3 regions of the Rhizobium indigoferae genome follow, and region 3 is predicted to be linked to each of the others. Evidence: riboswitches for the same ligand, from Rfam matches in the RefSeq annotation. Region 3 holds a riboswitch; each other region holds the start of a gene.
The links. A riboswitch is a leader RNA that binds a small molecule or an ion and turns the genes downstream of it on or off. The one in region 3 is predicted to bind cobalamin.
Positions count from the first base shown of each region.

Region 1: linked by a shared signal. The riboswitch ahead of nrdH (glutaredoxin-like protein NrdH) and the one ahead of fdhA (formaldehyde dehydrogenase, glutathione-independent) in region 3 are both predicted to bind cobalamin.
Region 2: linked by a shared signal. The riboswitch ahead of bluB (5,6-dimethylbenzimidazole synthase) and the one ahead of fdhA (formaldehyde dehydrogenase, glutathione-independent) in region 3 are both predicted to bind cobalamin.

Region 1 covers NZ_CP140635.1:3,916,701-3,926,767, forward strand. Annotated here, with positions in the region: gene queC (7-cyano-7-deazaguanine synthase QueC) at 69-779, shown strand; gene queD (6-carboxytetrahydropterin synthase QueD) at 779-1,135, shown strand; gene queE (7-carboxy-7-deazaguanine synthase QueE) at 1,132-1,860, shown strand; gene U5G49_RS19395 (adenylate/guanylate cyclase domain-containing protein) at 1,865-3,085, opposite strand; gene nrdF (class 1b ribonucleoside-diphosphate reductase subunit beta) at 3,190-4,164, opposite strand; gene nrdE (class 1b ribonucleoside-diphosphate reductase subunit alpha) at 4,252-6,456, opposite strand; gene nrdI (class Ib ribonucleoside-diphosphate reductase assembly flavoprotein NrdI) at 6,435-6,839, opposite strand; gene nrdH (glutaredoxin-like protein NrdH) at 6,854-7,075, opposite strand; cobalamin riboswitch at 7,342-7,565, opposite strand; gene U5G49_RS19420 (heavy metal translocating P-type ATPase) at 7,729-10,005, opposite strand.
Region 2 covers NZ_CP140635.1:2,183,608-2,193,674, forward strand. Annotated here, with positions in the region: gene U5G49_RS11130 (PhzF family phenazine biosynthesis protein) at 272-1,114, shown strand; gene U5G49_RS11135 (phosphatase PAP2 family protein) at 1,646-2,830, shown strand; partial or broken gene U5G49_RS11140 (molybdopterin-dependent oxidoreductase) at 2,940-3,617, opposite strand; gene bluB (5,6-dimethylbenzimidazole synthase) at 3,614-4,300, opposite strand; cobalamin riboswitch at 4,343-4,530, opposite strand; gene U5G49_RS11150 (MFS transporter) at 4,705-6,108, shown strand; gene U5G49_RS11155 (HAMP domain-containing methyl-accepting chemotaxis protein) at 6,378-8,252, shown strand; gene U5G49_RS11160 (hypothetical protein) at 8,313-8,894, shown strand; gene U5G49_RS11165 (3-deoxy-7-phosphoheptulonate synthase) at 9,294-10,067, shown strand, end outside.
Region 3 covers NZ_CP140638.1:44,101-54,167, forward strand. Annotated here, with positions in the region: gene U5G49_RS32750 (acyl-CoA dehydrogenase family protein) at 1-786, opposite strand, end outside; gene U5G49_RS32755 (carnitine 3-dehydrogenase) at 797-2,287, opposite strand; gene U5G49_RS32760 (BKACE family enzyme) at 2,295-3,197, opposite strand; gene U5G49_RS32765 (GlxA family transcriptional regulator) at 3,299-4,297, shown strand; gene U5G49_RS32770 (LysR substrate-binding domain-containing protein) at 4,272-5,147, opposite strand; gene U5G49_RS32775 (DMT family transporter) at 5,260-6,165, shown strand; cobalamin riboswitch at 6,327-6,526, shown strand; gene fdhA (formaldehyde dehydrogenase, glutathione-independent) at 6,746-7,936, shown strand; gene U5G49_RS32785 (transporter substrate-binding domain-containing protein) at 8,123-8,929, opposite strand; gene U5G49_RS32790 (putative bifunctional diguanylate cyclase/phosphodiesterase) at 9,035-10,067, shown strand, end outside.

The DNA of each region.
Region 1 (10,067 bases), on a different replicon from region 3:
GTGATTTGTCCTAGAAGCACCGCGTAATCCGGTCGCAGCCCACCCGGTCAAAACAAGGGATCCAAAATATGAAAACCATCGTCGTCTGCTCAGGCGGACTGGACTCCGTTTCGCTTGCCCACAAGGTCGCGACGGAAAAGCAACTTATCGGCCTGGTCTCATTCGACTACGGCCAACGGCATCGCAAGGAACTCGACTTCGCCGCCAGCTGTGCCTCACGGCTCTCCGTTCCCCATCATATTATCGACATCGCCAGCATCGGCGGTCATCTCAGCGGATCGGCCCTGACGGACAATGTCGAGGTTCCGGATGGCCACTACGCCGAGGAGACCATGAAAGCCACCGTCGTGCCGAACCGCAATGCCATCATGCTGGCAATTGCGTTCGGTCTGGCTGCGGCGCAAAAGGCAGATGCCGTTGCCGTCGCCGTGCATGGCGGCGACCACTTCATCTACCCGGACTGCCGGCCGGGCTTCATCGATGCTTTCCAGCGCATGCAGAATGAAGCGCTGGAAGGTTATGCCAGCGTGAAACTGCTTGCCCCCTATGTCGATGTTTCCAAAGCGGCGATCGTTGTTGACGGCGCGAAACACGGCACGCCGTTTTCGGAGACCTGGTCCTGCTACAAAGGCGGCGAGCTTCACTGTGGACGCTGCGGAACCTGCGTGGAACGCCGTGAAGCTTTCCATCTTGCCGGTGTTCCCGATCCCACGGAGTACGAAGACCGCGATTTCTGGAAAGCGGCCGTGTCGCGATACTCGGCCACGGAGGTGCGTTGATGTACCGCATCACCAAGGAGTTTCATCTCTCCGCCTCCCATCAATTGGATCACCTGCCTGCCGACCATCAATGCGCTCGGCTTCACGGTCACAACTACATCGTCATCGTCGAACTGGCTGCGGAAAGCCTGAATGATGATGGCTTCGTTCGTGATTATCACGACCTCTCGCCACTCAAGCGCTATATCGACGAAACATTCGATCATCGTCACCTGAACGACGTCTTCGGCCATTCGAAAGTCACCTCGGAATTTCTGGCAAGGCACTTTTACGACTGGTGCAAGCAGCGCTTTCCAGAGACCTCATCCGTTCGCGTCAGCGAGACCCCCAAAACCTGGGCGGAGTACAGGCCGTGAGCGTGGGGAGCATTCGCGTCAGCGAAATCTTTGGCCCGACCATACAGGGTGAAGGTGCCTTGATCGGGCTGCCGACGGTGTTCGTGAGGACAGGCGGCTGTGACTTCAGGTGTTCCTGGTGCGACAGTCTTCACGCGGTCGACAGCGCGTTCCGGGATCAATGGATTCCCATGTCCACTGAGGCGGTCTGGCATAAGGTCACGGAACTCTCGGGAGGCAAGCCACTGACGGTTTCTCTCTCCGGAGGCAATCCGGCGATACAGCCCTTAAGGCCATTGATCGAACTCGGCCATTCCCAAGGATACCGCTTTGCACTGGAAACACAGGGAAGTGTGGCCCAGGCTTGGTTTCGCGATCTCGATATCCTGGTCATCAGCCCCAAACCGCCATCAAGCGGAATGCTGACGGACTGGGACCAGGTGGATCACTGCCTTCACCTGGCCGCCGGCGGACCGGAGGTCGCATTGAAGATTGTCGTCTTCGACGATGCCGACTACGAATTCGCCCAACGGGCGGGTGAGCGCTATCCCCAAACTCCCTTGTTCCTTCAGCCCGGCAATCATACGCCGCCACCGCCCGATGACGATAACGCGCGCATTGATATCGACGGCGTGATGGATCGGATGCACTGGCTTGTCGCAAAAGTAACAGCCGACCAATGGTTTACAGCCCGCGTGCTACCTCAACTGCATGTGCTGCTTTGGGGAAACAAGCGAGGGGTATAAGTTTCTAGCGCTCCGGAAAGGCGAAGACATCGACCGGCTCGCCGAGCCCGCGCAGCGGGAAGGTGCCCAGGCTGTCCATGTCTTTCGCGCAGTCCGCCATTTCGACAAAGGCCCGCGACAAGAGTACCGGACGCTTGACCTCCTTGGTCAGGGTTTCCAGCCGTGAGGCGACATTGACCGCCGGGCCGATGACGGTGAAATCGAGCCGCCGGCGCGAGCCGATATTGCCGTACATGACGTCGCCGACATGCACGCCGACGCCGTAGCGCAGCGGTTCGCGTCCGTTGCCCGCATACTGCTGGTTCAATTGCGCCATCAACGCCTGCCCTTCGCGGATCGCCTGCAGCAGATCGTGACAGGCCGTGTCCTTGCTCAGCGGGAAGATCGCCAGCAATCCGTCGCCCATGAACTTCAGGATTTCTCCGCCATACCGTTCGATCGGGTCGGACATGGCGTCGAAGTAATCGTTGAGCAGATGGATGACATCGTCACGCGGCCAGAGATCGGAAATCTCAGTAAAGTCGCGCAGGTCGCAGATCATGATTGCCGCACCGACGGTCGCGCCGCTGCCGCGCGTCGTGACGCCCGACAGGATCTGTTCGCTCGCATGCGGTCCGACATAGGTCTGCAGCAGCGTGCGCGCCATGATGTTCTTCAGCCGGATTTCGCTGACGAGGGTCAGTGCCGGCAGCAGATCGCGCAGGAAATCGACATGCTCGTTCGTAAAACCGCCCGGCCGGCTGGTGGAAAATGTCGCGACGTGCCGTTTGCCGAAAGTGTGCTCGACTGGCCAGGCGATATACTCCGTGAGACCGTCGTCGCGCAGTTCCTGATAGAATGAATCCTCGTCGTCGGCTGTATCTTCCAGCTGTTTGCGCACCTCCTCCGCCCCCTGATGGATCGCGTTGACGGGACTCTTCAGGAACTCCGGCGTATTTTCGATACCATAGGCAAATGTGTTGATCTTCGCCTCGGCCAGGCCTTCCTTCCAGAGGATGCGGGCGCCAATCCATTGCGGATGGTTCATCCTGAAATGCAGTGTCGCCCGCGCCACCGGCACTCCTGATGCCAAAAGCTTCTCGCACATCTCCACCAGGATATTGTCGATGAACCGCTCGCCGCGCGTCTCGTTCACCAGCCAGTCGAGAATCCGTCTTCTGCGGACCGGCCAGACGCCTTCGCCCGCCTCGACGGCAGTCCCGGCCTTGTTCAAAAAAGACGACATCAAAAACTCCCGCTACGCCACGTCACAGGCGAGGACCAAATTTAGTTTCCGCTGAATGTGGGCGATGAGAGAGCAAATGATAAGAGGGAGACTGCGATCAAGCCTCAGAAATCCCAGTCCTCGTCCTCGGTCGCGACAGCCTTGCCGATCACATAGGAGGAACCGGAGCCGGAGAAGAAGTCGTGGTTCTCGTCGGCATTCGGCGAAAGCGCCGACAGGATTGCCGGATTGACCTTGCACGCCTCAGCCGGGAACAGCGCCTCATAGCCCAGATTCATCAGCGCCTTGTTGGCATTGTAGTGCAGGAATTTCTTGACGTCCTCGGTCAGCCCGACGCCGTCATAGAGCGCTTCGGTATATCTAGCCTCGTTGTCATAGAGCTCGAGCAGCAGCTCGAAGGCGAAATCCTTGATCTCCTGCCTTCTCTCCTCACCGAGCCGCTCCAGCCCGCGCTGGAACTTGTAGCCGATATAATAGCCGTGCACCGCCTCGTCGCGGATGATCAGTCGGATCATGTCGGCCGTGTTCGTGAGCTTGGCGCGGCTCGACCAGTACATCGGCAGGTAGAATCCGGAATAGAACAGGAAGCTTTCAAGGAAGACGCTCGCGACCTTCTTCTTCAGCGGATCGCCGGAGCCGTACTGCTCCATGATCAGCGCCGATTTCCGCTGCAGGAATTCATTCTCCTCCGACCACCGGTAGGCATCGTCGACGTCAGGCGTCGAGCACAGCGTCGAGAAGATCGAGGAATAGGAGCGCGCATGCACCGCCTCCATGAAGGAGATGTTGGAAAGTACCGCCTCCTCATGCTGCGTCACCGCATCCGCCATCAGCCGGATGGAACCGACGCCGTTCTGGATCGTGTCGAGCAGCGTCAAACCGGTAAAGACGCGGATGGTCAGCTGCTGCTCGACCGGCGTCAGCGTCGCCCAGGAAGGAATGTCGTTCGAAAGCGGCACCTTCTCCGGCAGCCAGAAATTGCCGGTGAGCCGGTTCCAGACTTCGAGATCCTTATCGTCCTCGATGCGGTTCCAATTGATGGCGCGCACGCGGGACGCAGGTTTGATTTGCATGTTCATCGGGTGGTCCTTTTCGGGCGTCAGCGTCTGCATGGCGAAGGGAACTGCGGAACCCTCCCGCTTCTTGCAGCGTCAGCCGCAATCAAATCATAAGGTGCAGGATACGCAGCCCTGCACCTCGGTGCCGGACAGCGCCATCTGGCGAAGGCGTATGTAGTAGATCGTCTTGATGCCCTTCTTCCAGGCATGGATCTGCGCCTTGTTGATGTCGCGCGTCGTTGCCGTGTCGCGGAAGAACAAGGTCAGCGACAGGCCTTGGTCGACATGCTGGGTCGCCGCCGCATAGGTGTCGATGATCTTCTCCGGCCCGATCTCGTAGGCATCCTGATAATAGTCGAGATTGTGGTTGGTCATGAACGGCGCCGGATAATAGACGCGGCCGATCTTACCTTCCTTGCGGATTTCGATCTTCGAGACGATCGGATGGATCGAGGAGGTCGAGTGGTTGATATAGGAGATCGACCCCGTCGGCGGAACCGCCTGCAGGTTCTGGTTATAGAGGCCGGAGGCCATTACCGCCTTCTTCAACGTGGCCCAATCTTCCTGCGTCGGAATGTGAATGCCTGACGTCTCGAACAGCGCCCTGACCGTCTCCGTCGCCGGCTCCCAGAGCTGCTCTGTATATTTGTCGAAATAGTCGCCGGAGGCATATTTCGAATTCTCGAAGCCCTTGAAGCTCGTACCGCGTTCGACCGCCAAAAGGTTCGAGGCGCGGATTGCGTGATAGGTCACCGTATAGAAATAGATATTGGTGAAATCGACGCCTTCCTCGGAGCCGTAGAAGATACGCTCGCGGGCGAGATAACCGTGCATGTTCATCTGGCCGAGGCCGATCGCATGGCTCTCGTCATTGCCCTTCTCGATCGAGGGAACCGAGGAAATGTGACTCATGTCGGAAACGGCTGTCAGCGCCCGGATCGAGGTCTCGATCGTCTTGCCGAAATCTGCCGAATCCATTGCCGCCGCGATATTCAGCGAGCCGAGATTGCAGGAAATATCCTTGCCGAGATGTTTGTAGGAAAGGTCGTCATGATATTCGCTCGCCTCGCTGACCTGCAGGATTTCCGAGCATAGATTGCTCATCGAAATACGTCCGGCGATCGGGTTCGCCCGGTTCACCGTGTCCTCGAACATGATGTAGGGGTAGCCGCTCTCGAACTGGATTTCGGCAAGCACCTGGAAGAATTCGCGCGCCTTGATCTTCTTCTTCGAAATGCGGGCATCCGCCACCATCTCGCGATATTTTTCCGTCACCGAAATCTCGGTGAAAGGCACGCCATAGACGCGTTCCACGTCATAGGGCGAGAACAGATACATATCCTCGTTGTTCTTGGCGAGTTCGAAGGTGATATCGGGCACGACGACGCCGAGTGACAGCGTCTTGATGCGGATTTTTTCGTCGGCATTTTCGCGCTTGGTGTCGAGGAAGCGCATGATATCGGGATGATGGGCATTGAGATAGACCGCACCCGCGCCCTGCCGCGCCCCGAGCTGGTTGGCATAGGAGAAGCTGTCTTCGAGCAGCTTCATCACCGGGATGATGCCCGAGGACTGGTTCTCGATATGCTTGATCGGCGCGCCTGCCTCGCGGATATTCGTCAGCGACAGCGCCACGCCGCCGCCGCGCTTCGACAATTGCAGCGCCGAATTGATCGAGCGGCCGATCGATTCCATATTGTCCTCGACGCGCAGCAGGAAGCAGGAAACCAGTTCGCCGCGCTGCTTCTTGCCGGCATTGAGGAAGGTCGGCGTCGCCGGCTGGAAACGGCCGGAAATGATCTCGTCGACCATGTCGCGCGCAAGGCCTTCGTCGCCGCGCGCCAAGGCCAGAGCCACCATGCAGATGCGGTCCTCATAGCGCTCGAGATAGCGCTTTCCGTCGAAGGTCTTCAGCGTATAGCTGGTGTAATATTTGAAGGCGCCGAGGAAGGTCGGGAAACGGAATTTCTTGGCATAGGCCTGGTCGAACAGATCCCGCACGAAATTGAAGGAATACTGGTCGAGAACCTCCTGCTCGTAATATCCCTCGGTCACGAGGTAATTGAGCTTTTCCCTCAGATTGTGGAAGAACACCGTGTTCTGGTTCACATGCTGGAGGAAATATTGCTTGGCCGCCAAACGATCCTTGTCGAGCTGAATCCGCCCCTCATCGTCATAGAGGTTCAGCATCGCGTTCAGCGCGTGATAGTCGAGGGTTTCGGCTGCCTTCGGCGGCCTTTCCCCGGCGGGCTGAGCAAAAGTTTGATGCGGTTTTGCGCCCGCATCCCGCGTCAGGTTTGTTCCCGTGTCCAAAATCGTTCCATTCCGTGTTTGACCTTGGCGACGTCGTCTTCGGTGCCCATGAGCTCGAACCGGTAAAGGTACGGCACCTGGCATTTCTGCGAGACCACGTCGCCGGCGAGCCCGTATGTCTCGCCGAAATTGCTGTTGCCCGCGGCGATCACGCCGCGGATGTGTCCTCGGTTTTCCGCATCGTTGAGGAAACGGATCACCTGCTTGGGAACGGCACCCTTGCCGCCGTCGCCGCTATAGGTCGGCACGATCAGCACGAAGGGTTCGCGGATATGGAACGCGTCTGCGCCACCTGGCGGAATGCGCGCCGCGCGCAGACCGAGCTTGGCGACGAACCGATGGGTGTTCTCGGATCGGCTGGAATAATAGACAATCAAGCCCATCGCTTGTCCTCAGGTCAGGAGAGCGCGCTGATCATGTCGGGACGGAAGCCCGCCCAATGCTGCTCGCCGGCGATGACGACAGGCGCCTGCATGTAGCCGAGGCTGCGGACGCGATCGAGCGCTTCGGCATCCTGCGAGATATCGACGATGTCATAATCGACGCCCAGACGGTCGAGGGCGCGGTAGGTGGCAGTGCACTGGACGCAGGCAGGCTTGCTGTAGACGGTAATGGTCATGATATTCCTCGTGACGATGCGATTGGGACGCAGGACATCGATCGGAAATCTGTCGATATCCGTCGAAAAATTCTCTGATGATTTTGAGCTGTGCGGCTGTTTAGCCGCTGGGCGTACTCCGCCCTCTACCTCTAGTGGGTGGCGGCCTGAACTGAAATTCTGACATGACTTCACCCCGAAGTGGCTCATGCGGAGGTTCGGGCCCGCGAAACGCGATGCGGAGATTCCCCGCAGCCATGCAACGCGACCTTCCGGACACCCCGCCCGTGGACGTTTCGTTCGAGGCAGGTCTCCTGGCTCACGGGTCAAAGCGCCTGCCCAGCCTTCCCGGAGCATCATGCTCCAGTGACTTGAAATCGGACAGTTGCTCGCCGCTTACAGTTGCGGGGGCAGCCCCGGCATTGCCGCGCCATGATGGCGAAGCGCACCGAATTCCCGTCTTAGCCGCCGATCCTCACGAATCGACGGAACCTCGAACACTAGATATGGTACGCGAATCGATCATGACGTCAACAAGTTGTTGTGGCGGCGCGACAATGGCGGCAACGAATCGCCGCGCTGTGTATGATGTGGATAACGAAGCGTTAACGGAAAAGCGCTGTGTAGAACCCATCATAAAAAGAGCTGGCAGAAGCCGGCTCCTCAAACGACATTCATATTTTTATCCGAAGCAACCGCAGTGCATTGATCGTCACCAGCACGGTGGCGCCGGTATCGGCAAGAATCGCTGGCCAGAGCCCGGTGATCCCTGCGATCGTCGTCACCAGAAACACCGCCTTCAGCCCGAGTGCGATGGTGATATTCTGCAGGATGTTGCGCATCGTGCGTTTGGAAAGTTCGATCATCCGCGCCACGTCGCCAACGCGTCCGTGCAGCACGGCGGCATCCGCCGTCTCCAGCGCCACATCGGTGCCGCCGCCCATGGCGATGCCGATATCGGCAGCGGCCAGCGCCGGAGCATCGTTGATGCCGTCGCCGACCTTGGCGACGATGAAGCCCTGGCGCTTCAATTCGCCGACGACCCGCTGCTTATCCTCCGGCATCATCTCGCCGCGCCAGTCGATGCCGAGCATGCCGGCAACGGCTGCTGCCGTCCGCTTGTTGTCGCCCGTCAACATCACCGCCTTGACGCCTGCCGATTTGAGCGCAGCGAGCCCGGCCTCGGCATCCTCACGCGGCTCGTCACGCATGGCGATCAGGCCGGCCGCAACACCGTTGACGAGCAGCACCGACACGCTCTTGCCCTCGTCGTTCAGCGCAGTGATGCGTGCATCCTGTTCCGCGCTGAGCGTCCCGCGCTCGCGGGCGGCAGGCGGCGACAGCAGATCCAGCGCCTCACCGCCGACTTTGCCGCTGACACCCTTGCCCGGCAGCGCTTCCAGCTCGAAGGCCGGCGGCACGGGAACGCCGTCCGCCTTGGCGCGGTTGAGGATCGCCAGCGCCAGCGGATGGCTGGAACCCTGCTCCAGCACCGCCGCGCGCGACAGCACCTGCGCCTCGCTCAGGCCAAAGGAAATGATGTCGGTCACCTGAGGCTTGCCTTCTGTCAGCGTGCCTGTCTTGTCGAAGGCGACCATCGTCACCTTGCCGAGCGTTTCCAACACCGCGCCGCCCTTCATCAGCAGCCCGCGCCGCGCACCGGATGAAAGCGAGGCGGCGATCGCCGCCGGCGTCGAGATGACGAGCGCGCAGGGGCAGCCGATCAAAAGGATCGCAAGGCCCTTGTAGACCCATTCGCCCCACGGCCCAGCGAACAGCAACGGTGGAACGACCGCGACAAGCGCTGCGACCACGACGACGCCGGGCGTGTAATAGCGCGAGAACCGATCGATGAAGCGTTCGGTCGGCGCCTTCGATTCCTGAGCTTCCTCCACCAGCTTGACGACGCGGGCGATGGTATTGTCGGCGGCAGCCGCCGTGACGCGAACCCTGAGCACCGCATCGCCATTCACCGTGCCGGCAAAAACGACGGCATCGACGCCCTTGCGCACCGGCGTGCTCTCGCCCGTCACCGGCGCCTCGTCGATCGCGCTCTCGCCTGAGATGATGATGCCGTCCGCCGAGATCCGGTCGCCAGGACGAACCATGATGATGGCGCCGACCGAAAGGCTTTCCGCAGGCACCTCCCGTGTCTGCCCATTGTCTTCGAGTAGCGCACTCTTCGGCACCAGTGCCGTCAGCGACTGGATGCTTTCGCGCGCCTTGCCCGCTGCCACCCCTTCCAGCAGCTCGCCAACGAGGAACAGGAACACGACAGTTGCCGCCTCTTCGCCGGCATTGATGATGACGGCGCCGACAGCGGCGATCGTCATCAGCATCTCGATCGAAAACGGTGTTCCTGAGAGGGCAGCCATGACAGCGCGCCGAGCGATCGGCACCAGCCCGATCAGCATGGCGACGATGAAGGCATAGGACGCAATCGCCGGCACGAGATGGCCGACGGCATAGGCGGCAACGAGTGCCGCACCCGAAAGGATGGTCAGCCGGCCCTTCCTACTCTGCCACCAGGGACCGGCCATCGGCGCATGGTCGTGCCCGTGCAGCCCCTCGATTTCCTTCTCGCCATGTTCGTGAGAATGGTCGTGGCCATGACTTGCATGATCGTGCCCTTCATGGTCGTGGTCATGGCCCGCGTGATCACCGTGATCACCGTGATCATGTCCATGGTCATGACGGTGCTGCGAGCCGTGTTCATGCGCAGCCGCAGCGTTTCCGGCAAGCGGCGCGACGGAATAGCCGAGCCCGGTCACCTTCTTCTCGATCGTCTTGAGATCGCTGCTGCCATCATGCCGGACGGTCATCGTGCCCGCCATCACCGAGACGGAAACATCGGCGACACCCGCCACGCGTCTGACCGCCGTATCGATCTTGGTTGCGCAGGCGGCGCAATCCATGCCGCCAACCCGATATCGTGTTTCGCTCTCAGCCATGAACCGCTTCCTTGTCAAATAGAAGCATCCCTCCTACATCCTCTAGCGACTAGAGGTGCAAG
Region 2 (10,067 bases), on a different replicon from region 3:
TATTGGAAATTCCGGGATTTCGCCTTCAGCGTATCGATATGAAGGTCAGGAATTTATCCCGAGTCTGAAACTATGCCGAGCCCATTCCCTAAAGCCCGAGATTTCCGGTAATCAAGGATTAAAAGCTCGGCATAATTTGAACGCTTTGGAAGACCGGGTATGCCCGAAGCGGAAATCTTTGTCTGCATCCGTTACTCCGAAAGGCATTCTGCAGCCCCCTTGTGTATAGACATTGGCGCACGCTATTAGCGAACGAACAGTAGGAGATGCTATGAACAGCAATCTTAAAGAGCTATCGTTTCAACAGGTTGATGTTTTTTCCTCGGAGCGAATGGGTGGAAATCCACTTGCGGTGGTAGTGGATGCGGACGATCTTGATACATCAACGATGGCCAGGTTTGCCAACTGGACCAATCTAAGCGAGACGACCTTCCTCCTAAAGCCGACGGTCCCGGATGCTGATTATCGCGTCAGAATTTTCACGCCGCATCAGGAGCTGCCCTTTGCCGGACACCCGACTTTGGGTAGCTGCCACGCATGGCTGACCTTGGGCGGAAAGCCAAAGCAGCCAGTTGTCATCCAGGAATGTCAGGCGGGTTTGATCGGGATCAGAAGAGACGGCGATATCCTCTCATTTCTGGCTCCAGATTTGATCAAGACTGGACATATCGATAACGATCTAATGAAACGAGTTATGAGCGGTCTAAGTCTGTCACCTGAGATGATAGTCGATGCGAGTTGGGTAGACAACGGTCCCGGTTGGATGGCCTTGCTCCTGAAAAGCAGAGACGATGTCCTACGTGTCCGTCCGAACTACCAGAGTATTTCCGGACTAAGGGTAGGCCTGATTGCACCATGTTTGGGGGACGTCGATGGTGTGGATTTCGAGGTCCGCGCCTTCACCGCCGCTGGTTACGAAGACCCAGTCACTGGTAGCCTAAATGCGGGTTTGGCAAAATGGCTCATTTCCGCAAATCTCGCGCCGCCTTCATACATCGCTGCGCAAGGGACGGTCTTGGGCAGGTCAGGGCGGGTACATGTCCGGCTCGAATCTGAAGATATTTGGGTTGGCGGCAATGTCGTTACCTGCATAAACGGAAAAGCTATCCTCTAAGACAGTCATCGACCTGAGGCCGATGACTGCAATTGGCGCTTTTCTGCCTACTGAAAGTTCCTCGATAATTGGTGGGGTCGGCATGGACGTCGCGGCCCTCACCGCGATGTCCCTAGCTCCGGCAGGGATCAGAGTTTGTCTAAAAACGCCAATAGATTGTCGCCAGCCCTGAACCGGCCAGGCGATTGTCCATTATACGGATCGATCTTGGCGAGAGCGGCCTCCTTGATCCTGCTCTCATTGATCCTTTCACTTGGCAGCGCTTCGCGGTATAATTAGAGCGGGCTAAAATAGAAAATGGGACGGCCGTCAAAACAGAAAACCTTCCGTCTTTGGGCCGGGGATCAACCATGGGGGTCGAAAATGCTTAGCGGCTTTAGCAGGGCCTGCGCGCTAATCCTTTTGTCAGGGAACTTCGCTTTCGCCCAATCGGATCAGATAGAGCCAAACGCTGGAATGTGGAAGACGTGGGTAATCACGTCGGGCAAAGACTTCCGAGTCCCGCCCCCACCGGATACTTCCGCAACCGAGTTGGAGCAGGTCCGCGAACTTGTCGCAAAGAACGATGCGCAGGTCGCCGCCAAGATCACATTCTGGGACGCCGGTTCGCCCGGCTATCGATGGATCGACCTGGTCAACAACCGTCTTCTCGCAAACCAGACGATCCCCAATGCGCATCGCGTCTACACCTATTTGACGATGGCGGTCTACGACGCCACCATCGCGGCTTGGGAGTCGAAATACTTCTACAATCGCCCCCGCCCGAGCGAGGTGGATACGACACTGCCGACCGCGCTGCCTACGCCTCGGAGTCCCGCTTATCCATCCGAACACGCCGCCGCCGCCGCCGCCGCCGCGACCGTTCTTGCCTATTTCTTTCCCGACGAGGCGTCGTCGTTCCAGGCGATGGCCGAAGAAGCCGCACAGTCGCGTGTCCTTGCCGGTGTCCAGTTCCCAAGCGATTCATCCGCCGGCCTGGAACTGGGGCGACGCGTGGCAGAGCAAGTGATTGCGCGGGCAAAGGCCGACGGCTCCGATGCCGTCTGGACCGGCACTGTGCCGACCGGGCCGTGCATGTGGGTCGGAGACAAACCCGCCAATGCAACCATGCCAAACTGGAAGCCGATCCTGCTCGAGACAGCCGATGAATTCAGGCCACCGACTCCGCCCGACTGCAAGTCTGCGGCCGTGAAGGCCGAGACGGATGCAGTCCGCCAGTTTGAGCGAAAATTCCCCAACAGCTACAAGGCGTTCTACTGGCAAAGTCCATCCGGCCTGTTCACCGACTGGTATGACTATGCCAGCAAGTGGATGTTCGAGGACAAGACGGATTCGAACCCGCCGCGCGCCGCACGGGCTTACGCGATGCTCGCAACGGTCTATTACGACGCCTACATCGCAAGCAACGACGGGAAATACGCTTATTGGTACCTGCGGCCCAACATGCTTGACCCGAGCATCACTCCCCTGTTCGCAGTGCCGGCCCATCCCAGTTATCCGTCGAATCACTCCACGTTGTCGACTGCCCGATGCGAGGTGCTTGCCTATCTGTTCCCCGACCAGGCGGAGTTCATCCGAACGGTCGGCAAGGAAGCGGGCGATTCCCGCATCTGGGCCGGCATCCACTATGAAATGGACAACCGGGCCGGTGCCGCACTTGGCAAAGCAGTCGCCGGGAAATTCATCGAGCGGGCAAAAAAAGACGGGGCAGACTAGCGGAAGGGCCGCTAGCGCCTTTCTCCTGAAATGTCGCAATCCTAAGCGAGGGGTTCTCGGTGGAACGTTCCGTTCACTCAGCAGCCGACGTGCGAGGCAGCAACGTTTCTCAAACGATGCGGATGCGGCGCGTCACCTGGCCATTGCTTTCCCAGTATGTGTGCTTTTTGGCGATCAAGGGATCGTCCATCGCCGGTTGAATTTGCCCTGCGGTACTGATCGCGCGCGAGGTCACCGTGTGTTCTCCAGGCGAGGGATTTGGCCAATCCAGTGACCAAATCTTCCAGGCGTATTCGGCCTCCTCGCTGTGATCGATGACTGCCGGCATCCAGGGCCCTTGATCAATTTTCAGTTCGACCCGGTCGATCGGTGCACCCCAGGCTGCGCCGACGACCCGGTGACCCGAGTCGTTGCGCGTGACCTTGGCGGGCGCGGATTTCAGCAAGGCCCGGCCGACCGAGGTCTCGGCCCGCACGGTCTCGCCGTTGTGCTCTTCTTCCCGGATGGTGACATAGTCGCGGCCCATCAGCAGGCTCATGAAGCGGGTGTCGCGAACCTCGATGCCCTTCAGCCACTTGACGTTGGCGATCCCGTACCAGCCCGGAGTTATCAGCCGCAGCGGGAAACCGTTGGGGGCAGGCAGGGTCGCCCCGTTCATTTCGTAGCAGAGCAGATTGTCGGGGTTCATCGTGTCTGCGAGCGACATGCTGCGAGCGAAGTTCTGTTGCATCTTGATGTCGCGAATCGTGACCTCGCCTTTGTCGGTGCCGAAGAAGACGACCTCTAGGTGTTCAGTCCCCATCCATCATGGAAGACGAGTTCCTCGAGCGGCAGCCGCTGCCGCCAGCCTTTGACGGACAGTTCCGGCTCGTCATAGAGCCGGTCGACGAAACCGGCACAGAGCCAGGCGACCACCTCGATATGCTGGGGTATGCCGAGAATGCTCTTCAGGTCGCCTTCATGAAAGATGCTGACCCAGCCGATCCCGACCCCTTCCGCCCGCGCCGCAAGCCAGAGATTCTGGATGGCGCAGACTGTGGAATAGCTATCCATCCTGGGATTGTGCGTGCGCCCCAGCACGACGCTGCCGCTGCGGGTAGGATCGCAGGTCACGCATATGCCGAGCGGCGCCTCGACAATGCCTTCGAGCTTGAGCGAGCGGTAGGCCTGCCGTCGTTCACCTTCGAACATCAGCGCCGCCTCCTCGTTGGCCCTCCCAAAAGCATCCCGGACGCGCGCCCGCACGGTTGCGCTTTTCACCAGAATGAAATTCCACGGCTGCATAAAGCCGACGGAGGGTGCATGATGGGCAGCCGTCAGCAGCCGCTGCACAAGGTCATCCGGCAAGGGATCGGGCAGGAACTGGCTGCGAACGTCGCGCCGCGTCATGATCGCATGATAGACGGCCTCGCGTTCGGCCAAGGAAAAACCGGACGCCGCTGAAAGGGCATCCTCATCAAAGGGTCGCATCGTCAAATCCCCAACAACGCAACCGCCCCGCCGTCCGCGCGGATCGGTCTATCTAGCCAGGCCGGTCTTCTGACTCGGCGTCATCCGTCTGCCGCAGCCTTCCCGGCGAGAAGCCAGTGGCGTGATGAAGCGGCAAGCGTCGGCCTTACAGCGTTGGGCACGTTCCGGCTTTGCACCGGATTCCCGATTCTCCCGCCTGGACGGCGGGCACCTGACGGCGCATCTATTTCAGGAAAGCGCGGCGGCGGCAAGCCGGCCCTCATACCGCAGACACGTTGCATGCGACATCGACTTCATGGACAGAGGCGCATCGCTGCCTTAGAAACAAACCGATCCTGACCGACGCCCATGGCGCCGCACTTTTTCTCTTTGCACTTTGGTTGCCCGTGCCCCGCCTCACGCCCATGATCCTTGCGGTCGCCCTGTTCATGGAACAGATGGATTCGACCGTGATCGCCACCAGCCTACCGGCGATCGCAGCTGATATCGGCACCTCGCCGATCGCGCTGAAGCTCGCCGTCACCAGCTATCTCGTGGCGCTGGCGATCTTCATCCCGATCAGCGGCTGGATGTCCGATCGTTTCGGCGCACGCAACATCTTCCGCATGGCGATCTTCGTTTTCATGATCGGCTCGATCGCCTGCGCCTTTTCCAATTCGATCACGGCCTTCGTCATCTCACGCCTGATCCAGGGCGCCGGCGGCTCGATGATGACGCCGGTCAGCCGCCTGCTGCTGGTCCGGGGAACGCCGCGTCACGAACTCGTCGATGCCATGGCCTGGCTTACAATTCCAGCTTTGATCGGTCCGATCATGGGTCCGCCGATCGGCGGCTTCCTCACCACCTACCTCACCTGGCACTGGATCTTCTGGATCAACGTCCCGATCGGCGTGCTCGGCATCATCCTCGTCACCCGTTTCCTGCCGGCGGTCGAGCCGCGCACTCTGCGGCCGATGGACTTCCCCGGCTTCTTCCTTTGCGGCCTAGGCTTCTCCGGCTTCGTCTTCGGCCTGTCGGTGATCAGCCTGCCGGCCGTGCCCGTTATCTACGGTTATGTCACGGTTGCGATCGGCATCCTTGCCGGCCTCCTCTACCTCCTGCATGCCCGCCGCGTGCCCTATCCGCTTCTCGATCCGAAGATGTTCCGCTACCCGATGTTTCGGGCGGCGATCCTCGGCGCCTCGAATTTCCGCATGGGACTTGGCGCCCTGCCTTTCCTGATGCCGCTGATGCTCCAGCTCGGCTTCGGCTTGACGCCGCTGCAATCGGGCTCGGTCACCTTCGTCAGCGCGCTCGGCTCCATGGGTTCGAAATTCGCCGCCTCGCGCACCTTCAACGCCTTCGGCTTCCGCACGGTGATCTCGCTCACCACCTTGCTGGCGGCGATCTTCCTCGGCATCAACGGCCTTTTCACCGCCGAAACGCCACTGTTCCTGATCATGGCCTGCCTGCTGATCGGCGGCCTGTTCCGCTCCATGGCTTTCTCGGGCGTCAACGCCATGGCCTTCGGCGATGTCGATGATGCCGACAGCAGCCAGGCAACCGCAATCAATGCCGTTGCCCAGCGTATCTCCATGGCGATGGGTGTGGCGATCGCCGGCGGCATCCTCGAAATTTCCAGCAGCTTCCACGACGGCAGGCTGCTGGTCTCGGATTTCCACATCGCCTTCTTCAGCGTCTCGGCGATTTCGGCGCTGGCCTGCATCACCTTCCTGCGCCTGCCCCAAGATGCCGGCGCTGAACTGACGGCGCGCGGCCGCAAGCGCCGGCACGCCGAACCCGAAGAGGCCGTGGCTGAAAATAGCTGATCTCCCTGACGCCACGGAAGCATTCCTGCGCCCACCGGTTCGCAAGGCTCGGCGCAGGGGGAGGCAAGGCGAATGGCGCGCGTGTGCCCCGCATGCCTTTCTACTTTATGATTTATTCACACATCAAATACACACTGCGTTTGCGCGTTTTGGGTTGCTATCTGGACATGGGCATGAGCGCTCGTGATGCGACCGTCAGCGTCGATGCCCGTATTGATACGCCAGTCGGGAACATGTCCGACTGAGCCGCAATTCTAGGCCGCCGCGGAATGTTCCAATTTTTGAAAACGATGCCTCTGACAGCCAAGCTGGCGGCGATTATCGTTGCCGTAAACCTCTGCGGCATTTCCGCTTTCGCCACCTATACCTGGATGTACGAAACCCGGGCGTTGATCGATGGCGCCAAGGCGAACTGGTCCAAGGATGCGGAGCAGTTTGCATCTCTGGCCGCCGGCGGCGTGAAATGGGGGAAGGCGAACGCCGTTCGCGAGGCTTATTCGCTCTACCGCGACGACCCCTCGCTCGATCTTGTACAGTTTGCCGCATTCAACGCGGAACCGGCATCAGTCGATACGTGGACACGCGACGGCATCAACGGTTTGCCTGCACCCGCCGATCTGGCGAAGCGTCTCAGCGCGAAACCGGAAAAGACGACTGTCGATGATAGCGGAACATCCGCCGGCGTGGTCACGATCATCGCGCCGCTTCCGCTGGATAAGGCAGGCAAGGCCACCGGCTACATCGTCACGAACTGGTCTGTCGAAAAAATCGCTTCCGAAGTCAGGCAGAAAGTTCTCATTTCGTTGCTCACGCAGTCCGCGATCACCGCCATGGCCGTCGTTGCCTTCCTTCTCGCCATGCGCAGCCTGGTCGGCCGGCCCATCAGGGTGATCAGCGAACGAATTAGCGCGTTGCAGAAAGGCGATCTGGTCTCTCCCGTCACCTACAGGGAAAATGGCGACGAGATCGGCTTTCTGGCGCGAGCATTGGAAGTTTTCCGTCACGAGGCGATTGCGAAGGTCGAGAGAGAGCAAGCCGCTGCCGAGCAGAGTGCTTCGCTCGACGCCGAACGGGCGCGCAACGCATTGTTGACCGACGAGGCCAGCAACACGCAACGGCTGGTCATGAACGCTCTCGCAAATGCATTGGAAGGCCTTGCCGCCGGCGACTTCTCGATACACCTGGCCGATGTCGGTCCCGAATTCGATAAATTGCGGCAGGATTTCAACAACATGGTCGATGCGGTCGCGGCCGCTCTGACAGAGATCAAGACCGCTTCCGTGGCGGTTGAAACCGGCTCGAGCGAGCTGGCGACCTCCGCAGATCAACTCGCCAGGCGGACCGAGCAACAGGCAGCAGCATTGGAACAGACCGCCGCCGCACTGGATGAGGTGACCACGACGGTCAGAACATCGTCGCAACGGGCTGAAAATGCCGGGCAGTTGGTCGAGGAGACAAAGCGGAGCGCCCATGTCTCGGCGACGGTGGTGCGTGATGCGATCGGGGCGATGGACCGGATTCAAACCTCGTCGAGCCAGATCGGCCGCATTATTGGCGTCATCGACGAAATCGCCTTCCAGACGAACCTGCTTGCGCTGAACGCCGGCGTCGAGGCGGCGCGCGCCGGCGAAGCCGGCAAGGGTTTTGCGGTTGTCGCGCAGGAAGTGCGTGAGCTCGCCCAGCGGTCTGCAAATGCAGCCAAGGAAATCAAGAACCTGATCAATGTGTCGGGCGACGAAGTTGCTGCGGGCGTCGGGCTGGTGAACCAGACCGGCGATGCCCTCCTGAAGATTGAGGAGCAGATCAACCGCATCAGCGACAGCATCGCTTCCATCGTCCAATCCTATCGCGAACAGGCGACGGGCCTGCAGGAAATCAACAGCGCGATCAACCAGATGGATCAGACGACACAGCAGAACGCGGCAATGGTCGAGGAAACCAACGCAGCCTGCCACGAACTGCTGTCGCAAGGACGCCTGCTGCAGGACTCGGCCGGCAGGTTCATCGTCGGCGCGTCTGCGGCAAGCCAGCCCAAAGCCGTTCAACCCACCCGCCAATCTCGTCCCGAGCCGAGAGCCTTCGTGCAGCGGCATGCAGGAAATGCCGCCGTTGCCGCTGCTCCCGGGGCCTGGGAGGAGTTCTGACGTCGTCTTCGCCCGATAAGCCTTAGTTCTCAACAACCTATAATCAGGAAGGAAACAGTTATGAAGAAACTCGTGCCCGCATTTCTTTTGGCCTGCACCGCATTTGCCATGCCGATGGGCGTATCCCTGGCACAGGATGCCAAGCTTGCCCCGATCTCCGACTACGTGACGAGCGACGTAAAGCCCTGGCTGAACGACCCTGCCATCATCGAGGCCGTCAAGGCGCAGAATGCTGCCAACGCCAATCTCAGCGCTGCCGATATCGACGCCCTCGACAAGAAGTGGCGTGCCGAAGTCGATGGCTCCGACCACGCCATGATCGACGGCGTGCTCAACAATGCGCTGTCGAAATTCCTTCAGGGCAAGAAGGAAGCTTCTGGCGGCAAGATCACCGAGATCTTCGTCATGGACGCAAAGGGGCTGAATGTCGGTCAAAGCGACACCACATCCGATTACTGGCAGGGCGATGAGGGCAAGTTCCAGAAGTCCTTCGGAGCCGGCAAGGACGCCGTCTTCGTCGATGAGATCGAAAAGGATGAATCGACCCAGACGCTCCAGTCGCAGGCAAGCGTCACGATATCAGACGACGCGGGAACGCCGATCGGCGCCATCACCGTCGGCGTGAACGTCGACGCCCTGTGATCTCAGGAACTGCGTTTTCTAGAACAGTGCGAATGACCGTCGCCCGAGAGCATCTTTAGAGCGACAGGTTTAAACAAAGCTTAGAGCGCGTCGCATGCACGAGATCGAGTGCGACGCGCTTCTTGCCTCGCCGGGGTGTCCCTCCGCAGAAGCCGTTGCCGTCCCCCGGAGCGCTGGATTTTCAGACAGAAAATTCTACGTGACATCACGCAGGCGTGGCGCTACATACGCCCCATGTCGATCACATCAATCAACGCCTTGGGATTTTATTGGTACCGCTGCTCTCAGCGGATGCGGGTCCATGCGTAACTGAATTCGACGCGACGACAACCCGAACAGCCGCTAGTCTACCTGGCGGCTTTTTTGTTCCGCACGGTATGACCAAACAGGAGCCATACCGTGTCTGATACCATTGATGATCTGCGTATCGTCGAGATCACCCCACTCACCAAACCTGCCGATATCATCGCGGAAATTCACCGCAATGCTACTGTCACGGACACCGTGACCAGCAACCGTGATGCGATCCATAAGATCCTCCAGGGCGAAGACGATCGCCTGATCGTCGTCATCGGCCCCTGCTCCATCCATGACCCCGTTGCGGCTCGGGAATATGCCGCACGGCTGGAGGAACAGCGACGCCGCTTCGCCGACGATCTCGAGATTGTCATGCGCGTCTATTTCGAAAAGCCTCGCACGACCGTCGGCTGGAAGGGCCTGATGAACGACCCGCATCTCGACGGCAGCTACCGCATCGAGGAAGGGTTGAGGATTGCGAGACGCCTGCTGCTCGATATCAATGCGATGGGCCTTCCGGCCGGCGTCGAATTCCTCGACACGATCACGCCGCAATATATTGCCGATCTCGTCAGTTGGGGTGCGATCGGCGCGCGCACGACCGAAAGCCAGGTCCATCGTCAGCTTGCCTCCGGCCTTTCCTGCCCGATCGGCTTCAAGAACGGCACCGATGGCGGCGTTCGCGTCGCGCTGGATGCCATCCTCGCAGCCTCGCAGCCGCATCACTTCCCGGCCGTCACCAAGGACGGCCAGGCAGCAATTGCCTCGACGACTGGCAATGACGACTGCCACATAATCTTACGCGGCGGCAAGCGGCCGAACTATGAAGCGGCCGATGTCGAAGCGGTCACCGGCGAAGCCATCAAGCTCAGTGTC
Region 3 (10,067 bases):
GTCGAAGACGCGCCGTGCCCGGCCGACGCAGGTGGCGGCAACCGTCAACCGTGTGCCGTAGAGCCATTGATTGGCGATATCGAAGCCGCGATGCACCTCGCCAAGTACCTGGCTCGCCGGAATCCGGCAATCTTCGAAGCTGAGCGTTGAGTTGTGGTAGCCGCGATGCGAAACGGAATCGTAGCCTTTGAGGATTTCGAAGCCCCGCGTGCCGCGATCCACCAGGAAGGCGGTGATCTTCTTCTTGATGCCTTTCGGCGTCTCTTCCTCGCCCGTCGCGGCAAAGACGATGACGAAATCGGCGACATCGGCATGGGAGATGAAATGTTTCGTGCCGTTGAGGACGAAATCGCCACCGTCGCGGCGGGCAGCGCATTTCATGCCGCGCATGTCAGATCCGGCGTCCGGCTCGGTGATGGCGAGCGCGTCGATCTTCTCACCGCGCACTGCGGGCAGGAGGTAGCGCTCTCGCTGCTCGCCCTCGCAGGCCATCAGGATGCCGGAGGGCCGGCCGAAGAAAACCGTCAGCCCCAGGGAACCGCGCCCGAGCTCCCGCTCGACCAGCGTGAAGGTGAGATGGTCGAGGCCGGCGCCGCCGACTTCTTCGGGGAAATTGCAGGCATAGAAGCCAAGATCGATGCATTTGCGCCGGATTTCGTCTCCGAGCTCCGGCGGGACGACACCGCTGCGCTCGACCTGGTTCTCGTGCGGATAGATTTCGGTCTCGACGAAGGCGCGGACCGTCTCGACGATCATTACCTGTTCTTCGCTCAGTCCGAAATTCATGCCGATCCTCCTACCGTTTCTGGCCGACGTGACGGCCAACACCTTCAGGCGCGGCCAAATTCGCATGCGCTTCGGCAATCGACTTGACTTTGTCGAGAATGACGGCCGGCGCCGGTGTCGCCTTGCCGGCCTTGCTGTCGACATGCAGCAACATGTGCTCGGCGGTTGCCAGAGCTTCGCCCGTCACTGTGTCGTGGAGGGTGTGGAAGACATGCAGCCGCTTCTCGTCGACGGAGAGGATCTGGCAGGTCGAATGGATCGCCTGGCCGAGCTTCGCCTCGCCGAGATGGCGGATGTGGGTTTCCACCGTGTAATAGCTCCGCCCCGCCTCGACATAGGCGAGATCAACGCCGATGAGGCGCAGCAATGCATCCGAGGTATCCCCGAAAACCTGCAGATAACGGTGTTCGGTCATATGGCCGTTATAGTCGACCCAGGCGGGGCCGACTTTCGTCTCGACAAGCCGCAGCGGCTTCAACGGGTCGAAAGACGTATTTGCCCTGCCGGCTTCTGCCCAGAGCGATTGCTCGAAGTCTTTCAGCAGCTTGCCGGCGCCCCAGCCCTCGCCGTCGTGACCGCCCTTCAGGGCCTGCAGGATGCCGACGAGGTTTTCGTCGCGGATGCGTTCGAGCTCGCGGATCGACAGTCCAGCCGCCTGTTCATCGGATTGCCGGCCGATCTTTTCGATCAGTGCATCGTCGAGATCGACGACATCGGTGAGCTTGGTCCACGGCCAGGCGAGGCATGGACCGAACTGGGCAAGGAAGTGACGCATACCGGCCTCGCCGCCGGCAATGCGGTAGGTCTGAAACAGGCCCATCTGCGCCCAGCGCAGGCCGAAGGAGTAGCGGATGACGTCATCAAGCGTCTCGACCGTGCAGATATCGTCGTGGATCAGCCACAAGGCCTCGCGCCAGAGCGCTTCGAGCAGCCGGTCGCCGACAAAGGCCTCGATCTCCTTGGCGATGTGGACGCCCTTCATGCCGATCGGCGCCAGTCTTTCCATCGCCGTCTGGATGGTCGCCGCCGAGGTCTTTTCGCCACCGACGATTTCGACGAGCGGCAGCAGATAGACGGGATTATAGGGGTGGGCGACGAAGAGGCGTTCGGGATGCTTCATGTCGCGCTGCAGATCGGTCGGCAGCAGGCCTGAGGTGGAAGAGCCGATCAGGGCGTCCGGGCGCGCCACAGTATCGATCTCAGTCAGCACCCCGCGCTTGAGGTCGAGCCTTTCCGGCACGCTTTCCTGAATCCAGTCGGCGCCGGCGACGGCTTCCTCGAGCGTCTTGCAGAAGGTCAGCCTGCCGCGGGGCGGCAGGGGTGCTCCGGTCAGCATGGCATAGGCTTTTTCGGCGTTGGCAAGCACTTCGCCGACGATGCGGCTCGCTTCCGGATGCGGATCGAACACGTTCACGTCGATGCCGGCCAGCAGAAATCGCGCGATCCATCCGCCGCCGATGACGCCGCCGCCGATACAAGCCGCTTTGGTGATCCCTGTCATGCCGTCCTCAGCGCTTCGTCAGTTTGAGTTTCTTGCGAACGTCTTCCGGACCGATGATCCGGGCACCCATGCCCTCGACCACCTGCACGGCCTTTTCGACGAGTTGCGCATTGGTGGCGAGCTGGCCCTTGACGACGAAGAGGTTGTCCTCCAAGCCGACGCGCACATTACCGCCGGCGAGAACGGCGGCTGCCGGATAGGCCATGGCGTTGCGGCCGATCGAAAAGGCCGAGAAGGTCCAGCTCTGAGGCACGTTGTTGACCATCGCCATGAAGGTATTGAGATCGTCGGGCGCACCCCAGGGAATGCCCATACAGAGCTGGATCAGCACCGGGTCTTCGATCAGGCCTTCCTCGGCAAGCTGCTTGGCAAACCAGAGATGGCCGGTGTCGAAGGCCTCGATCTCGGGCCGCACGCCGAGATCCGTCATCTTCTTTGCCATGGCCCGCAGCATGGCCGGCGTGTTGGTCATGACATAGTCGCCGAGATTGAAATTCATCGTGCCGCAGTCGAGCGTGCAGATCTCCGGCAGGCACTCGGCGACATGGCTGACGCGCTCGGTGGCGCCGGCCATATCCGTGCCCTTAGGATTGAGGGGAAGGGGGCTTTCGACATCCCCGAAGATCAGGTCCCCGCCCATGCCGGCGGTGAGATTGAGGACGACGTCGACATCGGCCGAGCGGATGCGGTCGGTGACTTCCCTGTAGAGATCGTTGCGGCGGCTGGCAGCACCCGTTTCCGGGTCGCGGACATGGCAGTGAACGACCGCAGCACCGGCCTTTGCCGCATCGATGGCGGAATCGGCGATCTGCTTGGGAGTGATCGGCACGTGGCTGGATTTGGAAACCGTATCGCCGGCGCCGGTGACGGCGCAGGTGATGAAGACATCGCGGTTCATCGCAAGAGGCATGCTTTTGTTCTCCCTCGTCTTGTCCGCATTACGCGACAGGATGGATGGCGATGCGTTGCATTTTCGGAAGCAATTGATACATTATCAGAACTCCGAGGGAGGTGGCCTTGCTGCAGCGATCGACGGAACGGCTCGATATCGACCTTCTCGTCCTGCCGGACGCGAACCTGATCCTGATCGCCTCGGTCATCGAGCCGCTGCGCGGTGCCAACCGCATTTCCGGCAGCGAACTCTATCGCTGGCGGCTGCTCACGCCGGACGGAGCACCGGTCCCGACCACCAGCAATATCGCCGTGCCCGCACAAGGCGCTTTCAAGGCGACGACCGAGGATACGCCGCTATTCGTGCTTGCCAGTTACAACTGGCGCCACAGCGCGACGCCGGCCCTCAAGATGCAGCTCTCCCAGGCTGCCCGCTATCGCACGGTGATTGCCGGCATCGAGTCCGGCACATGGCTGCTGGCGGAAGCAAGCCTGCTCGACGGACTGCCGGCGACCGTCCACTGGGAGGACTACGAGGATTTTGCGCTGGCCTATCCTGAGGTGCGGGCCGTCAAGGATCGTTTCGTCATCGACGGCAAGCGGCTGACGACCTCCGGTTCGCTTCCAACCGTCGACCTGATGCTGGAAGTGATCAGGCAGCGGCAGGGTTATTCGCTGGCGCTCGAGGTCAGCCGGCTGTTCCGCTATGAGCAGCCGTCCTTCCATGCCGATGAGTCACTTTCCGCAGCCTCGGCTGGGTTGCGCATGCACGATCCCCGTGTCGCGCAAGCGGTGCGGCTGATGGAGGAGCATATCGAGCAGCCTCTGATTCTTACGCGGCTCGCCCGCAGGGTGGGCATCAGCGCCCGACATCTGCAGGATCTTTTCCAGCAGAGTATCGGCGCGCCGCCGCATGTGCATTATCTCGCCCTGCGCTTGAATGCGGCCCGCCGCAAGGTGATCGAGACGACGGCCTCCTTCGCCGACATCGCGGCGGCAACCGGCTTCAACTCGGCCTCAGCCTTTGCGAGAAGCTACCGGGCGAGTTTTTCCGAAAGCCCGTCGGAGACCCGGCGCCGCTTGCGGCGCCGCATCACGTCATCGGAGGTGCGGGCATAGGCTGGAATGCGTCCCGTATCATTTCGGCAAGTTCCCGAACGGCCTCGCTGGAACGGTAAGTGCTCCGGCGGAGCACGACCTTGGAGGAATCGACCGGCGGGAAACCGTCTTCGGCGGTGAGTTCCCGGCAGCCGGGCGGAATGCTGCTGCGGGAAAGCGTGGTGACGGCAAGGCCTGCGGTCACGGCATTCTTCAGCCCCGAGCCGGTATCGGCGATGAAAGCGATTCGATAGTTGCGGCCGATCTGCTCCAGCGACCGGAGCGCAAAATCGCGTGACCAGGTGGAGTTGCGATAGGTCGCTATCGGCAGGGGATCGATGTCGTGCAGCCTGTGGACCATCGATGTGACCCAGACTGTGGGATCGATACAGATGACCTCGCCTTTCGTCTCATCGCTCCAGTCGAAAACGACGGCCAGATCGAGCTCATCCCGCTCGAGGGCGGCCAAGTTGCGAACTGTGTAGTCGCAGGACACGGTGACCTCGACGGCCGGGTGGCGTACGGCGAAAGCCGCAAGGGCTGCCGGCAGCACCGTCTGGCTGTATTCCTCCGGAATTCCGATGCGCACCGGTCCGTCCAGCGGTTTGCTGCGGATCGTCGCGGCGGCCTCGTTCAGGAGGTCGATTATCCTGCGGGCATAGGGGACGAGCTGTATGCCCTGGCGCGTCAGCAGCACGCCGCGGGCGCCCCGCTCGAACAGGGTTTCGCCGATCGTCTGCTCAAGCCGCTTGATCTGAGTGCTGACCGCCGACTGCGTCCGCCCGATGCGCTGGGCAGCCGCGGAGAAATTGGAGGTCTCGGCAACGACCAGGAAGGTTCTGAGCAGGTCGCTCTCAATCGGTTCATGCATGGGTTAGCCATAGAAAAAATCGATGATAGCTATCTCTACTATTCGTTTGTCTGATGTCAATTCTTGGCGCAGAAATGAACGGCGTTCGACTTCCTTCTTTGAGAATATCTGCGTGACCATTGAAAATCCGGCCAGACGCCTCGCAGGCAGCGAGCACGAGAAGGGTGTGCTTCTCATCATTGCCGCGACACTTGCCTGGAGCGCGAGCGGCGTCTACTCGCGGCTCCTGACGACCGACGTATGGACGGCGATTGCCTGGCGATCGTTGTTCGGCGGCCTGTTTCTGCTGATCCCCTGCCTTTTCCTCGAAGGGGGCATCTCGCGGCAGCAATGGCGATCCGTCTTCCATCCGTCCGGTCTTGCCATGATCGCATGCCAGACCTTCAGTCAGGTATGCTTCATCGGGGCGCTTTACATGACCACCGTCGCCAATGTGACGATGATCTATGCGACCGCGCCCTTTATCGCAGCGTTGCTCGGCTGGGTCATCCTCAGGGAGAGGGTCTCCAGGCGGACGCTGATTGCCGGCGGCATTTCGCTCCTCGGAGTCGCGGTCATCGTCGCCTCGTCGATCGGCGGCGGCACCGGTTGGGGTGACCTGCTGGCGCTCGGCATGACCGCGTCCTTCGCGCTCGTCATCATCATTCCGCGCATCAGTCCCGACGTGCCAAGTCTGCCGCCGACCGTGGTCAGCGCTTTCCTGACGCTCGCACTCTTCGCGCCGTTCGGTTCGGTCGGCTCGCTCGACTTGCACAACTGGATCGTCCTTGCCGCCTTCGGCGCGACCAATTTCTCCCTCGCGCTGGTGCTCTTCCTTGCCGGGGCAAAGCGGATGCCGCCGGCGGAAGCGGCGCTGATCGGCACGATGGAAATCGTGCTCACGCCCTTCTGGGTCTGGCTGCTGTTTTCCGAAGAGCCGCCCGTCGCCACCTTTTTCGGCGGCGCGATCATCCTCGGCGCCGTGTTCTGGCACACGGCAATCGACGTCAGCCGCAGCCGGCGACCGCATCGCGCCTAAAGCCTTTAGGCGGCGATCAAATCTTCCGGGACGATCCGGAAAACCGCCGTATTCGCGGGATCAATTATTTCCGCTACGCAGCGCTATTGCGACTTTGCCGACTGTCGTCTTTGAGCTGCGCCCATGTCGTTTTCTTGATCGCTGTTTTACGTCAGGCATGGTTTGCTTGTGGTGTTCAAGGCGCTATCTCGCAAACTGGCGAAATGGACCATTGGGACGCAGGCCTGACGCCGGCGCTGCCCCGCAGCGGTAGAAGAACTGAAATCCTCAAGGAAATCGCCGGATAGTCATCCGGAAAGATATCGAGATGGATCGAAAGGAGATTCTGGAGCCGGAAACCAGCTCTTGGCATAGCAAATCGACGGATTGCGGCAGACGATCACGAGCGGAACGACAGGCGAAAACCATGGCGTTCACTCCTCTTCTCCATCCAATCTGTCCCTTTTGGAAATTCGAATATCGCCCGATGCGGCGGTATCCTGTGTTGTTGACCGGGCTGCAGAGGAGGCAGGCCGGAGGGAAGGTTGCCATCGACTGCATCGGTTGCAGATCGAGGCATTCAAACAAGTGGGAGGAATTCATGAGCAAAAATAGAGGCGTCGTCTATCTCCGGCCGGGCAAGGTCGAAGTTCGCGACATCGACGACCCGAAGCTGGAAGCGCCCGACGGCCGCCGCATCGAACACGGCGTGATTCTGAAGGTGATCTCGACCAATATCTGCGGCTCCGATCAGCACATGGTCCGCGGCCGCACGACGGCGATGCCGGGCCTGGTCCTCGGTCATGAAATCACTGGCGAGATCATCGAGAAAGGCATCGACGTCGAGATGCTCGAAATCGGCGATATCGTCTCGGTGCCTTTCAATGTCGCCTGCGGCCGATGCCGCTGCTGCAAGTCTCAGGATACCGGTGTCTGCCTGACGGTAAACCCGGCCCGCGCCGGCGGTGCTTACGGTTATGTCGACATGGGCGGCTGGATCGGCGGACAGGCGCGCTATGTCACCATTCCCTACGCAGATTTCAACCTGCTGAAAATCCCCGATCGGGATAGGGCAATGGCGAAGATCCGTGATCTCACCATGCTCTCCGACATTCTGCCCACCGGCTTCCATGGCGCAGTGCGTGCAGGTGTTGGGGTCGGCTCGACCGTCTATGTCGCCGGTGCCGGCCCTGTCGGCCTTGCGGCTGCGGCTTCGGCTCGCATTCTCGGCGCTGCTGTCGTGATGATCGGTGATTTCAACAAGGACCGTCTGGCGCATGCGGCGAAGGTCGGTTTCGAACCGATCGACCTGTCGAAGAGCGACCGTCTCGGCGACATGATCGCGCAGGTCGTCGGCACCAATGAGGTGGACAGCGCCATCGATGCGGTCGGCTTCGAGGCACGCGGCCACTCGGGCGGCGAACAGCCGGCGATCGTGCTCAATCAGATGATGGAGATTACCCGTGCCGCTGGTTCGATCGGCATTCCCGGCCTCTACGTTACCGAGGATCCGGGCGCCGTCGACAACGCCGCCAAACACGGCAATCTGTCGCTCCGCTTCGGCCTCGGATGGGCCAAGGCGCAGTCCTTCCACACCGGCCAGACTCCGGTGATCAAATATAATCGTCAGCTCATGCAGGCGATCCTCCACGACCGGCTGCCAATTGCCGATATCGTCAACGCCAAGGTCATTCCGCTCGACGATGCCGCCAATGGATATGAGAGCTTCGACCAGGGAGCGGCGACGAAATATGTCCTCGATCCGCACGGAGAGGTCGCGAAAGCCGCCTAGAGCAATTCCAGCAAAAGCGCGTAGCGGTTTTGCGTCCGGAATTGCGAGAAAACAAAGGGATAGAGCATTTCCGTGATTCGAAGAAAAACGGAAATGCTCTAGCGACTACGACTGAGGACTTTACCTGATAGGAATGGCCGGCGGAAAGCCGGCCATTCTGCATCGCACAACGATTTGATTGACGAACTACTGGATGCTGAACGGGAAATATTTTGCGTTGATCATGTCGTAGGTCCCGTCCGCCTTGATGCTCTTCAACGCTTCGTTCAGGCGCGCAAGACGCTCCTTGTCATCGAGGCGCAGCGCGATGCCGGCACCCTCACCGAAGTATGTAATGTCGACCAGATCCGGTCCTTTGAACTCGCAGCAGCTTCCTGCCTTGGTGTTGGCAATCCAGTCGTAGATGGCGAGTTTATCCTCGAGGATAATGTCGACGCTCCCGTCCGCCAGACCCTTGTACAATTCGGGCGAAGACCGAAACACCTTCTTTTTCATTTCCGGATAAAGATGGTTGGCATAAGATTCCTGCGCTGTCGACGATGTCACCCCAAGAATTTTATCGTTGAGGGCGGCGGGGCTGACATCGCTGATCGACGAATCCTTCCGGGCGATGAACACAGACGGGCTGTTGTAGTATTTTTCAGTGAAGGCAACCTTTTGACGCCGCTCAAGGCTCATCGACATGGATGAGATGATCGCGTCGTATTTGTCGGCAACGAGATCGGGGATAATGTCGTCCCACTTCTCGATGATAAATTGGCATTCGAACTTGCCAACCTCGCACAGCGCATTGGCAATATCGATGTCGAAGCCCTGAAGTTTGTTATTTGCATCGAGATAGTTGAAGGGCGGAAATGCACCTTCGACGGCAATTCTCATTGGCATGCGATCTTGCGCAGCCACCTCAAGCGGCGAGGTCGCGGCCAAAAAAATACCCATCCCGCCCGCCATCAGCGCTCCGCGCAATATAGTCTGAATGGATATGCGCAACATCGTCGGGAGCTCCTCGGGGCATAGTCGATCTCGCCCCATAGTGCGCCGCAGCCTTTAATTCTACGTGAACGCTTCTTTGTTAGCGTCTGCCAATGCGCCCGTGTCGTGGTGTTCAGGGGTCTAGGCTTGCAGATCGTTCTTCCTTCCAGCTCCAAGACGTTTCAGCAATCCTGGATTGCTTCGGGAAGAATTCTGTTTCTGATTGCCGTCAGCGGGCTTGGAGCGATCGGACTTGTTGTACTCTCGGCGCTCTGGGCAGGGACCGAAAGCGATGCTGCCGCCCTTGATCGACAGCGCCAGCTTGTGAATGCCCGCCTGCGGGAACAGGTCGATCAAGTCGCCCATGTCATCGGCCAGTTCGGCAACGGCTACCTCACACGTGTTTATCCGGCTGCCCGGTCAAGCGGAGGTTCCTCTAGCCTCGATGCCGTTCTGACAGCGGCCGCCGGGAGTGCGATCAGCCAGACCGCAATGTCCGCCTTCGGCTACGATCAGGCCTTTGTCGTCGACGAGAAGGCTCAACTGCTGATGCTGGCGGACGCCCAAACGGAAAAGCGTTATCGCTGGATGAAGCCGCTCTTTTTGCCTCTGCTTCAGGATGCCCGCCTCGGGGTGAGACCAGGCACGGTTTCCAACGAAAGAACGCCGTCCTCGATGGAAAGCCGCCTTGCGAGCCCAGGACGCTCCAACACTGCGTTGGCCAATCTAATGCGGCTGGAAGGTCGGCCGACGATCGTCGGCGTCGTCGCCATCAACGATCCCGAAGAGGGGCAACGGCAGACGATGCGGCAATTCCTGATCGTCGTGCGGTTTATCGATGGTGCGGCGCTGGACGAATTGAGCCGGCAACAGGGCCTCAACGGCGCGCGCTTCGCGCGCACAGCCGATGCAGACGAAAACGAGGTTGCCTTCCAGATCGACGCCACGGCAAATGGCGAACCGATCGGCTTCATCGTATGGCGGCCCGATCTTCCAGGCTCGAGAGTGATCGGCCGATTGATGCCGGCGCTTTCGATTGCCGCCCTGGTGATCGCGATCCTGTTCTCGGTTTTGCTGGTGCGCCTGCGAAGCAGCCTCGGCGAGTTGAGAAAAAGCGAGCTGCATGCAAGACAGCTTGCCTTGCATGACGTGCTCACGA